2 linked regions of the Verminephrobacter eiseniae EF01-2 genome follow. The protein of the gene in region 2 interacts with the protein of the main gene of each other region in a pairwise test. Links are inferred from orthologs where the notes say so. Each region holds a gene or a part of one and is shown on either strand. Other genes may lie near its edges.

Region 1 (5,427 bases), 600 kb from region 2 along the record:
GCAGCGCAGCGGCCCTCTGCGCCGCCCTGCGCTGCGCTGCGTGGTGTGCTGCGTGGTGTGATCCATGGCGTGGCCGATGGTCTGGCCCATGGCCGGGGCCGGCCCGTGCTGCGGCGTCTTGCGCCTGCCGGCATGCACCCGGCGGGGGCCGATGAAGGCGGCCAGTCCCAGACATGCCAGCCCCAGCGTTGCCATGCTCGCCAGCATGGCCGGCGCCAAGGCCGCGCCCCGCGCCAGGCCCACACCGCCGGCCAGCGCCAGCAGTGCAGCGGTGCCGCCCAGTGCAACCCGCCACAGCGCCAGCGGACGCAGTGCCAGGCTGGCCAGCGCGGACATCAGCAGCCACGCGCCGATGAGCGCCCACATGGGCCATGCGGGGCGCTGCGCCAGCGGGGCCAGCCAGGCCGGCGCCCACAGGTGCAGCAAAACGGCCAGGCCGAGCGCTGCGGGCGTGCTGGCGTGCAGGGCCAGGAAGAATCCTTGCATGACAGGCGCGCGCCGTCACCCGGCCACCGGCGGGCCATGCGCCGGCGCCGCAACCCGGGCCTGGGCTGCGCGCTGGCGCTGCTGGCGCATATCGAGCCAGATCAGCGTGCCGGAGAGCGCCAGCAGCGCGGCCGACAGGCCCAGCATGAAGTACAGCCACTTGAGCGCGAGGCCGCCGAAGTCGCCAAAGTGCAGCGGCTCCATCAGGCTGTCGACCTGCGACCAAAAGCCCCGGGAGCGCGGGTCGCGCAGGTTTTTCAACAGGCCCGTGGCCGCGTCGAACTCCACCCGCGCCGTGCTGCCCAGGTGGTTGTCGAGATGGCCGCCAAAGCCCACTTCGGCGGTGCTGCTGCCCCAGCGGCGCAGCGACACCTGGCGCGTCCGCAGCCCCGGAACCGCCCGCTGCGCTGCGGCGTGCAATGCATCGAGCGATGGCATGCTTGCCGCAATGGCGGCAGCGGCGGCGGCGGCACTCTGGCGCGCGGCGGCGCTGGCCATGCTCTCGGCAGCGGTGCCCAGGCTCAGGTATTGGTAGCCGCGCTCGAACAACGGTGCCAGGCCCATCCACGCGCCCGTCGTGGCGATCAGCAGATGAAAGCCCAGGCCCCAGATGCCGGTGCATTTGTGCAGGTCCGACAGCACCACGCGCGGGCTGCGCCCCCAGCGCTGCGTGAACAGTTCGGCCAGGATCTTGCGGTGGATGACGATGCCCGTGCCGATCAGCACCAGCATCACCGCGCCCAGGAACCCCACGATGGTGCGCGGCCCGAAAAACAGAAACACATGCAGCATGCGCAGGAACTGGCCGAGCTGGTTGTCCACCGGGCCGACCACGGCGCCGCTGTCCGAGCGCAGGGCCACCTTGGTGCGCCTGTGGGCCGGGGTGCCAGGCTCGCGCACCCAGGCAAAGTAGTTCGGGTTGACGGCATCGGGCAGCGCAATCGACTCCACCGTGGCGCCGGGGTAGCGCTGGTGCAACTGCGCCAGCACGGTGTCGAGCGGCGCCGGCCGCTCCGATCGGGGCAGGCGGGCCAGTGACGGGTTGGCCCACAGGTCGATCTCATGCCTGAAGACCAGCACCGCGCCCGACAAGCAAACGATGAACAGCAGCAGGCCGGTGACGATGCCCGCCCAGGAGTGCAGTACCGACAGGCGGCCGAGCGTGCGCGGGGCGGGCATCGGTGCGGCTTTCAAAAGAAGTATGTCAGGCCCACGCTGACGCTGCGCGGTGCGGCCGGCGACACCACATTGGCATTGATTGCGCCGTCGTAATACGCCCGGTCGAACAGGTTCTTGACCCCGGCCGTCACACGGTAGTCCTGGCCGGCGTAGCTGATCGAGGCATCGGCCACGAAGTACGCCGGCAGCGTGAACGGGTAGGAGCCGATCTGCTCGCTCACGTAGCGCCCGCCCAGGCCCAGCGTGACGCGCTGGTACTGCGCCAGTTGGTAGTTGGCCCAGGCCGCGACTGTGTGGCGTGGCGTGAGGTTCAGCGGCCGGCCGACGATGGCGGCGTTGTTGTCGCGCGTGACCCGGGCCTGCGTCCAGGTGTAGGCGCCGCTCAGTTTCACGCCGCGCTGCAGGTCGGCGCCCAGTTCCACCTCCAGGCCACGGGCGCGCTGCGCGCCGGTCTGCACCCGGTGGCCGGTGTGCGCCGGGTCGGCGGTGCCGACGTTCTCGCGCACCAGGTCGAACAGGGCCAGCGCGCCGGTCATCCGGCCACCGATGGCCTGGTACTTCAGGCCGGCTTCCCACTGCTTGCCGGTTTCGGGCACGAAGGGCTGGCCCTCGAACGTCAGCCCCGACACCGGCAGGAACGACTCGCCATAGCTGGCGTAGGTGGCCCAGCCGGGCTTGAATTCGTGCACCAGCCCGGCCGATAGCGTGGTGGCGCTGTCCTTTTGCCGCGTCTGCACGTCCTTCACGCGGTCGTCGATGTGGTTCATCGAAGCGTCGCGGCGCAAGCCCAGCAGCGCCGTCCAACCCGGCCCGAACTTGATCTGGTCTTGGGCATACAGACCCGCCACGGTGAGCTTGGCCGGCGCATCGCCGGTGGGGGTCGCGGGGCAGGTGGTCGCCATGCCGTAGCGGGGCGCGAACAAATCCAGCGCGCCGATGCGGCAGACACGGCGGATGAACCGGCTGTGGCCGCTGCGCAGATCCAGCCCCGTGACCAGTTGGTGCTGCATGCCCAGGGCCGCAAAGCGCGACAGCAGCGAGGTGTCGGTGGCCAGGATGTCGTAGTCCATCGACTGGCGCGAAGCCTCGCGGTTTTGCAGCCGCATGTCCGCTTGCAGGGCCTGGTTCGAGATGAAGTGGCCCGTGCCTTGCTGGCTTTCGTAGCGCAGGTTCTGGCGCAGCACCATGGCGGGCGTGAACCGGTGTTCCAGCGTATAGCCCAAGGTGCTGCTTTGCACGTCGTAGGCGCCAAAGCCGGGGTCGCCGGTGAACAGCGTGCGCGGCAGCCTGCCGTTGGGGTTGGGCAGCACCGTGCCGTAGGGCGACAGGCCCTGCTGGCGCAGCCACTGGCTGCGGTTGTAGGTGGCAAACAGCACCCCGTCGGTCCGGGGGCCGGCATCGAGCGCGAGCGAGGCGGCCAGCCAGCGGTCCTTGCGGTAGACGAAGTCCGTCGGGTCGCCGCTGTCGGAAACCTGCGCGTTGATGCGCAGCGCGGTCTTGCCGGATTCGGCCAGCGGCCGGTTCACGTCGGCCTGCAGCGTGCGCAAACCAAAGCTGCCCAGCACGACGCCGACCTCGCTGATCGCCTGCGTGCCGGGCCGCTTGCTCACGGCGTTGATGATGCCGCCGGGCTGCACCTGGCCATAGAGCACCGAGGCGGCGCCCTTGAGCACTTCGAAGCGCTCGTAGCCATAGGGTTGCAGCTTGGCCCACATGCCGGTGTTTTGCACCAGGCCGTCCACCAGGACGGATTCGGTGGAGCGAAAGCCGCGGATGTGGATGTCGTCAAACCCCCGGCGGCCGAAGTTGACCGGGCTTACGCCCGCCACGGTCTGCAGCGCCTGCTGCAAGTTGGTGATCTGGCGCGACTCCATCTGCTCGCGCGTGACCACGCTCACGGACTGCGGCGTTTCCAGGCGCCGCATGGGGGCCTTGCCCGCCGTCTGCGCCTGGTCAGGCGCAAAGCCCATGCCATTGTCGGTGTCGGCGCTGATGCGCACCTCCTGCAACCGGGGTGGTGTCGTGGCAGAGGCTTCGGTCGCTGTTTCGGTCGCCGTTTGTGCCGGCGCGGCCTGCGCCAGGCACAGTGCCAGCGGCGCAACGGCAAGGCGCCACGCCTTGCCGGCGGCCAGGCGCCACGCCTTGCCGGTGGCAAGGGGCTGATGTCGGGGGTGAGAAGGCATGCAAGTTCCGTGGAAGAAGCAAGGGTCAAAAAAATCGGGCGCTCCAACGCCCCGAGGGGGAAAAGCGGTTCGGTCGAGCCGTGCCGGTGCATGCGCCGACACCAAACCCGGGCGCTGGCCGACCGGCACCATGAACGTCACGCCGGTGGTCGGCCGTGGCGTGACGGGCAGGCTGCCGGGGTCGGCGCCCAAGCGATCGGCAATGCCGTGCGACCTGGGCGTTGGCTGGCGTTTTTCCGGACGCTGGCTGGCAAGATGTCGCATTGTAATGCGAATTGTTCTTGTTTGTATCGGACGACTTTCCGTGGCCTCTTTCTTGCTCGGTGTTGGCGCCTGCCAGGTGCGTCGGCGGCACCATGGTCAACCTGTATAGACAGGAATACACTGGCAGTCATCATGCCCGCGCCGGCGCGCGCCAGCGCGGGCGGGCAACGCAATTTTTCTTCAGACAGGAGCAGATGATGAGCAGATCGGTTGTGAAATGGCTGGTGCTGGCCGCAGCATGCGTGCCGGGTCTGGCCGCACAGGCGCAGGCGCAAAACACCAAACTGGTGCTGGGCATGTCCGGCTGGACGGGCTTTGCGCCGCTGACGCTGGCCGACAAGGCGGGCCTTTTCAGCAAGCATGGCCTGGATGTGGAGATCAAGATGATTGCGCAAAAGGACCGCCATCTGGCCCTGGCCGCCAAGTCGATTCAGTGCGCTGCGACCACGGTCGAGACCCATGTGGCCTGGAATGCCAACGGCGTGCCCATCGTGCAGATTTTTCAGACGGACAAGTCCTACGGCGCCGACGGCCTGGCGGTGCGCGGCGATATCAAGGGCTTTGCCGATCTGCGCGGCAAGACCATTGGCGTGGATGCGCCGGGCACCGCGCCTTTCTTTGGCCTGGCCTGGATGCTCAGCAAGAACGGCATGACGCTCAAGGATGTCAAGCTCACCACGCTGTCGCCCCAGGCTGCGGCCCAGGCTTTCGTGACCGGGCAAGGCGATGCGGCGATGACCTACGAGCCGTATCTTTCCACCGTGCGCGACAACCCGGCTGCGGGCAAGATTTTGGCCACCACGCTCGACTATCCGATGGTGATCGACACGGTCGGCTGCGACCCCGCCTGGCTCAAGGCCAACCCCCGGGCCGCACAGGCGCTGGCCGATTCCTATTTTGCGGCGCTGGACATGATCCGGGCCGATCCCGCCAAGTCCAACGACATCATGGGCGCGGCGGTCAAGCAGACGGGCGCACAGTTTGCCCGGTCGGCGTCGTTTTTGCGCTGGCAGGATCGGGCCGCGAACCAGCGGTTTTTCGCCGGCGAGCTGACCGCGTTCATGAAGGACGCCACGGCCATCTTGCTGGCGACCGGCATCATCCACAAAGCGCCGGATGATCTGGCCGCGCTGTTCGACGCACGCTTCGTGCAATGAGGCCCGTGCCACGGCATCTGTCTGCCGCAGCGCCGCTGCGGCGTGCGCTGACCCCGCTGGCGCCCGTCAGTGCCCGCAGCCGCTGGCTGCTGGGCCTGGCCTTTTTCGTCATATTCGTGGCGCTGTGGACGTGGTTCACGCTGGGCGGCTGGGTCTCG
Region 2 (5,399 bases):
ATGGCTGCCGCAGGCATGAATCTGCCTGCGCATCAGGCGCCAAAGGCTTCGAGGCAATGGGTGAAAAAACGCCTGGCTACGCGGATGATGAATCCGTTGGCTGGCGAAAAACGACCCTTGCGGACTCATGACGAGCCCGGGAGTCGCCCCACGATGAAACCTGTCTGGCGGCTCATAGGCTCATTTGGTCAGGATCAGCTTGCCCAGTTTGGTCGCCTGCAGGCGGTACACCGAGCCGTTGTGGCTGATGGCCACCGCCTTTTGTCCCTGCAGCAGGGCGCGGCTGTCGACGGCGGCGGCGCGCGCTGTCGCCGCTGCATAGTGGACGCCCGCGTCGGTGCCCAGAGAAGCCGCCGGCTCGGCGGGGGCGCAAAGCACGGGCGAGGCGCAGGTCATGGAGGCTGGCATGGTGTTGTCCTGTGTTGATCTTCAGCGTTGTTGTGGATGATAACGATTCTCAACTGCAAGTCAAGCAAGTTGCGCAATCTTTTTGTTTGACCGACAGGGTGTCCGCGTTCGTTGAAGCAGGGTGGTCGGCAGGAGAGCATCCATTGCCAGATGGCTTTGTGCAACGCTGTCCGGCAGGCAAGGCCGGCCGGGCAGGGGGTCAGGCAAAGAATTTCGAATTTGCTTCTTGCGGCATCAGGGCTTCATACGGGTGATGGCTAGACCATACCGATCATCATGCGGCTTGGCTCGGTAGAGTTTGAAAGCAGGTTTGCCCAACGCAACCCGTTTGGCAAGAAGTTCTGAGACGATCTTCACTGTCGCTTGGTTTGCGCGCACCCCGAAGATGACCCCCGAGATCGTTAATGGCCTCACAGTCACGGATAGGCCGCTATTGCAAAAGATCATTACGCGCCACTCACGCTCGTATGCCCATTCCGGCGATTTGTATCGATAGTAATCGGGGGGCTTGCCAGGGTCGGAGGGCCCCATCATTGTGGGGAGTTGCGGCGTGTACAGCACCTTCTGGGTCAGAAGGAACAACTCATCTTCAGTAGTATCGTATTGAATACATATCCCACGATGGTTGTCAGCATAGTGTGCCCACATTGGCCCGTTTCTTGGATCCTGTGAAGCGCAAAATACGCCGCCCGCCCGTCGCATATCTTCGCGGAGACCTTCAATCATGGGCTTCGTGATTGGTCCGTCGACGATGTTTTTAATAACCCTGAGTCGCTCGGCAGAACTTAATTTGGGACAGTGCTGGCGCATGCCGTTTTTAGCCCACTCTCTTAATCGCGACGGATCCGGGTTCTTTACCAGATTGAAATTCAACTCGTGAAGATCATTGAGGGAATCGGGTTTCGCCACCCAAATCCTGTCGCGCACCAGAATATCGCGTGCATGTTCTACCTGTGCACAGTTTTTCGGATCAAGCTGTCGGTACTTATAGAGATGGATGGGGATGTTTTCCGTTTCCCATTGGCGCCCACGTCCACCTTGATGGCTCCGCCACTGCTTTGTTTGTGACATGTCGTACTGGCCTCGGCTGGCCGAGTTGAACGCTGCAAGCACATCCTTGGACTTGCATACGGGGGGCTTATCGGGTCCGTCGGGATACGTCAGAGAAAGTGGGAAATCAGGTTGCATCGATGAAAGTGTGTGAAGTGGGGCTGAGCCGAGACATCAATTGGCCGTGCACTGGTTCAATTCCAATACCGGGGGGCATGTCCTTGGCTATTATAGTTGCGTGCGCAGAATGGCCGCAGGGGATGCAATCCTCGAAAAGGGCAGGCTACTCACTGCTGCGGATCAGTCACAAAACCGATCTTGCGCAGCCCGGTGCGTTGGGCTGCGGCCAGGGCCTGGGCTACGTACTCGTAGCGCACGGCTTTGTCGCCGCGGATATGCAGGTCGGGCTGGGGCTCTTTGGCGGCCTCGGTTTGCAGGCGGGACAAGAGTTCTTCGGGCGTGATCTGCGATTCGTTCCAGTAGTAATCGCCATTGGCCGACACCGACAGGCGCACGGTTTCCGGCTTGAGGTTTTCGGGCTGGTTGATGGCCCGGGGCAGGTCCACGTTCACCGAATGCTTCATCACGGGCACGGTGATGATGAAGATGATCAGCAGCACCAGCATCACGTCGACCAGCGGCGTCATGTTGATCTCGTTCATCACCTCGTCGGTATCGTCTTGCGTTCCGAAGGCCATGGTTCAACTGCCTTTTTTCATCAGCAGCACCTTGCCTGGCGCGCCTGCGGCGCTGACGCGGGCGCCGGTGACAAAGTAGGCGTGCAGGTCGTGGGCAAAGCTGTTGAGGCTGCCCAGGATCGACTTGTTGCCACGCACCAGCGCGTTGTAGCCCAGCACGGCGGGGATGGCCACGGCCAAGCCCAGGGCGGTCATGATCAGGGCCTCGCCGATGGGGCCGGCCACCTTGTCGATGGTCGATTGGCCCGAGGTGCCGATGGACAGCAGCGCATGGTAGATGCCCCAGACGGTGCCGAACAGGCCAATGAACGGAGCGGTGGAGCCGACCGAGGCCAGTATCGCCAGGCCCGACTGCAGGCGGGCCGTGAATGCGTCGATGCAGTTGCGCAGGCAGCGGGTGACCCAGTCGCTCATGTCGAGTTGGTCGTGCAGGTGGGCCTGGGTGTTGCGGTGGTGGGCCGTGGCTTCGCGGCCTTCACGGGCCAGTTGCAGGAAGGGGTTGTGCGGGTCCGTGCCCAGTTGGGTCAGGCCGGCGGCAAAGTCTTCGCTGTGCCAGAAGTCTTGCGCGGCGCGGGCCTGCTTGTTGAACCTGATGAGGTCCAGGGCCTTGAGCAGGATGACGATCCACGAGGCCAGCGACATGGCCAGCAGCATGGTGGCGACGGCGCGGGTGACGAAGTCGCCCTGGATCCAGACGTTGGCGATGCCGAATTGCGATTCCATAAAACTCCTTTGGCGGTGATGGGTTCATTCGAGAACGAAGTTGACGGGCACCAGGTTCCACATGGCCTCGGCCACGCCGTTGCGCTTGCCGGGCACGAAGCGCCAGCGCATGACGGCCTCTTGGGCCTGGCGGTCGAGCCGGTCGAAGCCGCTGGACTGGTTGATTTCCACCTTCTGCGGCAGGCCGTCGCTGCCGATCAGCACGCGCAGCAGCACCTTGCCTTGTTCGCCCATGCGCCGGCTGATGGCGGGGTAGGCGGGCTTGGGGTTGTTCAGGTAGGCGGCGTCGCTGGACGGTAATTCGATCTTCGGCGGTGGTGCGGGCGGCGCTGGCGGCGCTGGCACAACGGGGGGGGCGGGCGCTGCGGCCACCACGGGCGCATCCATCGGCGGCGCCGGGGGTTGTTCAGTGACCACCCCGATGGGCGCATCGGGCGCCGCCGGTGCCGGGTCGGGCATGGCCACCGGCATTGGCGCCGGGTGCGGCGCCTGCGCCTTGGGCCTGGGCGCCGGTGGCGCGGGCGGTGGCGGCGGCGGTGCGGCTTTGGGCGCAGGCGGGGCGATGAAGTTGCTGAGCAGCTCTGCGGGCACGATGATCTGCGCGGCGCGGCGCAGCAGCCCTGACTGCAAGGCCCACAGGCCAGCGATATGCAGTGCCACGACGCACACCACGATCACGGCATTGCGGCTGGCACCCCCGGGAGAAGGAAAACGATCAGCGTGGAGCATAAAAAGTGCGGGTGGCCAGCGCCATCGGGATCAGCGCCAGCGGCCAGAAATGGCTGGGGAGCGGGCTATTTGCGAAAGACCCACCAGGCCGAGCCTGCGACAAGGATCAGGCTGCCGGCGAGTGTAGACAGGAGTTCCATGGTTTGCTTTGCGCATCGGTGCTGGCGAGCGGGGTCGTCTGCACCGTCGCCTGATGGTGCCGGGCGACGATCGGGTGAGAGGCATTGCACTGCGCCAGCACGGCGCGGGCGCAGTTTTCGCAGGCGCCGCATTGGGTGGCCAGGCCCAATTCGAACTGGATTTCGTCAAAACCCAGGCCGGCACGCGCATGGCGGGCGATCTCATGGTCCGAAATCCGGCGGCATACACAGACGATCATGGTGGCTGGTGCTTGAAGATCTGAACAGGTGGGCCGAATTATAAATACGAATCCATCGCATTTGAAAAATATCTGCTGCCGGCATGGCGTTGCCGTCAGGGGGCCATCCCCCAGTGTGGCGCTGGGCGGCACCGGCAAGGGTCATGCGCAAGCCCATGCCATGACCCCGGCAGGGGCCGGCCGGCGTGCGGGCTTGCGCAGCGGCGCAATGACCAGGGTGCCTTGAATGTCGGTGGTGCAACCCAGCGCGATGCCATACAGCGACTCCAACGCAGGCACGGCATCGGCAGAGCTGGGAAGGTCGGCGACGAGCTTTCCACCCTTGAGCAATAACAGACGATCAAAGCCCAGCATGGCCTGGTTGATGTCGTGCAAGATCGCGACCAGGCCATGGTGCCGGGCGAAAGCATAGGCCTCCAGGCTGTCCAGCAAATCCAGTTGCAGGCCGGGATCGAGCGCAGCCAATGGCTCATCGACCAGGATCAGTCCATCATGGGCGTTCCACAATTGGGCAAACACCCGCGCCAATTGGATACGCGCCTGCTCGCCGCCGGACAATGTGTCGAAACGCCGCCGCAACAGGCCAGCAGCGTGCGCCAGCGTTGCGCTGGCTTGAACGATGTCGGCCAGGTGGGGGTCGTGAACGCGAGCAACGCGCCCCAATCCCACCACCAGATCGGCCTGAAGTCCAAAAGCCACATCGCCCGATTGCGGAAGCACGGCCCGGCGCCGGCTCAAGTCGGACAGGCTCCAATCGGCCAGCCGCTGCCCATGGAACGAGACCTGTCCGGTGGTTGGCTTGCATTCGCGGGACATGAGTTTGAGCAAGGTCGACTTGCCGGCGCCACTGGGGCCGAGGATGGCGATGCGCTCGCCCGGTGTGATGTGCAGGGAGAACGGGCCAAAAGAATGCGCCCCCAAGCGGAGGCCCACGGAATCGAGCTGCAGCAATGCGGTGTGTGTCGACGTTTTCATCCGCATCGCATCACCCGATCCTGCCCCGTGCGCCGCGCAGCAACAGCAGGAAGAACGGGCTGCCCAGCAGGGCCGTAAAAATTCCGACCGGAATTTCTGCGGGGATGGCGATCGTGCGGGCCAAGGTATCGGCCATGAGCAGGAGCAGTCCGCCCATCAGCATGGACAGCGGTACGACCTGCCTCTGGTCTGCACCGACCCAAACACGCACGAGGTGGGGCGCAATCAGTCCGATGAAGCCGATCATTCCGCACCATGCCACCGAAAACCCGGCCAGCACCGCCACCAGCACGATGACATGGCTGCGCAGGCGCTGAACATCCACACCCACATGCGCGGCAGCCGATTCGCCCAGGGCCAGCGCGTTCATCGAGCGCATCAGTTGGCGCACCCGGCACCACGCCAGCAGCAGCAAACAGGCCAAGAGCACAACCAGT

What was found. Proteins that work in one complex are often made in the same cells at the same time.
Region 1: the proteins of VEIS_RS14955 (region 2) and VEIS_RS17630 interact in binary tests that used the Escherichia coli proteins (3 or more experiments, as listed by UniProt). The link is inferred for Verminephrobacter eiseniae EF01-2 from one-to-one orthologs.

Annotation. Positions count from the first base shown.
Region 1 is NC_008786.1:4,021,788-4,027,214, forward strand. The notes cover bases 1,263-4,198. They hold VEIS_RS17630 (TonB-dependent siderophore receptor), read right to left. Parts: upstream 3,849-4,198; coding sequence 1,677-3,848; downstream 1,263-1,676. Other genes in these bases: VEIS_RS17625 (PepSY-associated TM helix domain-containing protein), read right to left, coding at 1,263-1,665. Also shown: VEIS_RS17620 (hypothetical protein), read right to left, coding at 1-486; more of VEIS_RS17625, read right to left, coding at 502-1,262; VEIS_RS17635 (ABC transporter substrate-binding protein), read left to right, coding at 4,310-5,269; VEIS_RS17640 (ABC transporter permease), read left to right, coding at 5,266-5,427. UniProt on the Escherichia coli protein: Involved in the uptake of iron in complex with ferrichrome, a hydroxamate-type siderophore. Binds and transports ferrichrome-iron across the outer membrane.
Region 2 is NC_008786.1:3,421,517-3,426,915, forward strand. What follows is about bases 1,757-4,664. They hold VEIS_RS14955 (energy transducer TonB), read right to left. Parts: upstream 3,609-4,664; coding sequence 2,904-3,608; downstream 1,757-2,903. Other genes in these bases: VEIS_RS14945 (ExbD/TolR family protein), read right to left, coding at 1,757-2,156; VEIS_RS14950 (MotA/TolQ/ExbB proton channel family protein), read right to left, coding at 2,160-2,879; VEIS_RS14960 ((2Fe-2S)-binding protein), read right to left, coding at 3,715-3,987; VEIS_RS14965 (ATP-binding cassette domain-containing protein), read right to left, coding at 4,129-4,664. In the rest of the region: hemin uptake protein HemP, read right to left, coding at 181-408; VEIS_RS26485 (DUF2971 domain-containing protein), read right to left, coding at 643-1,596; more of VEIS_RS14945, read right to left, coding at 1,746-1,756; more of VEIS_RS14965, read right to left, coding at 4,665-4,962; VEIS_RS14970 (FecCD family ABC transporter permease), read right to left, coding at 4,973-5,399. UniProt on the Escherichia coli protein: Interacts with outer membrane receptor proteins that carry out high-affinity binding and energy dependent uptake into the periplasmic space of specific substrates such as cobalamin, and various iron compounds (such as iron dicitrate, enterochelin, aerobactin, etc.).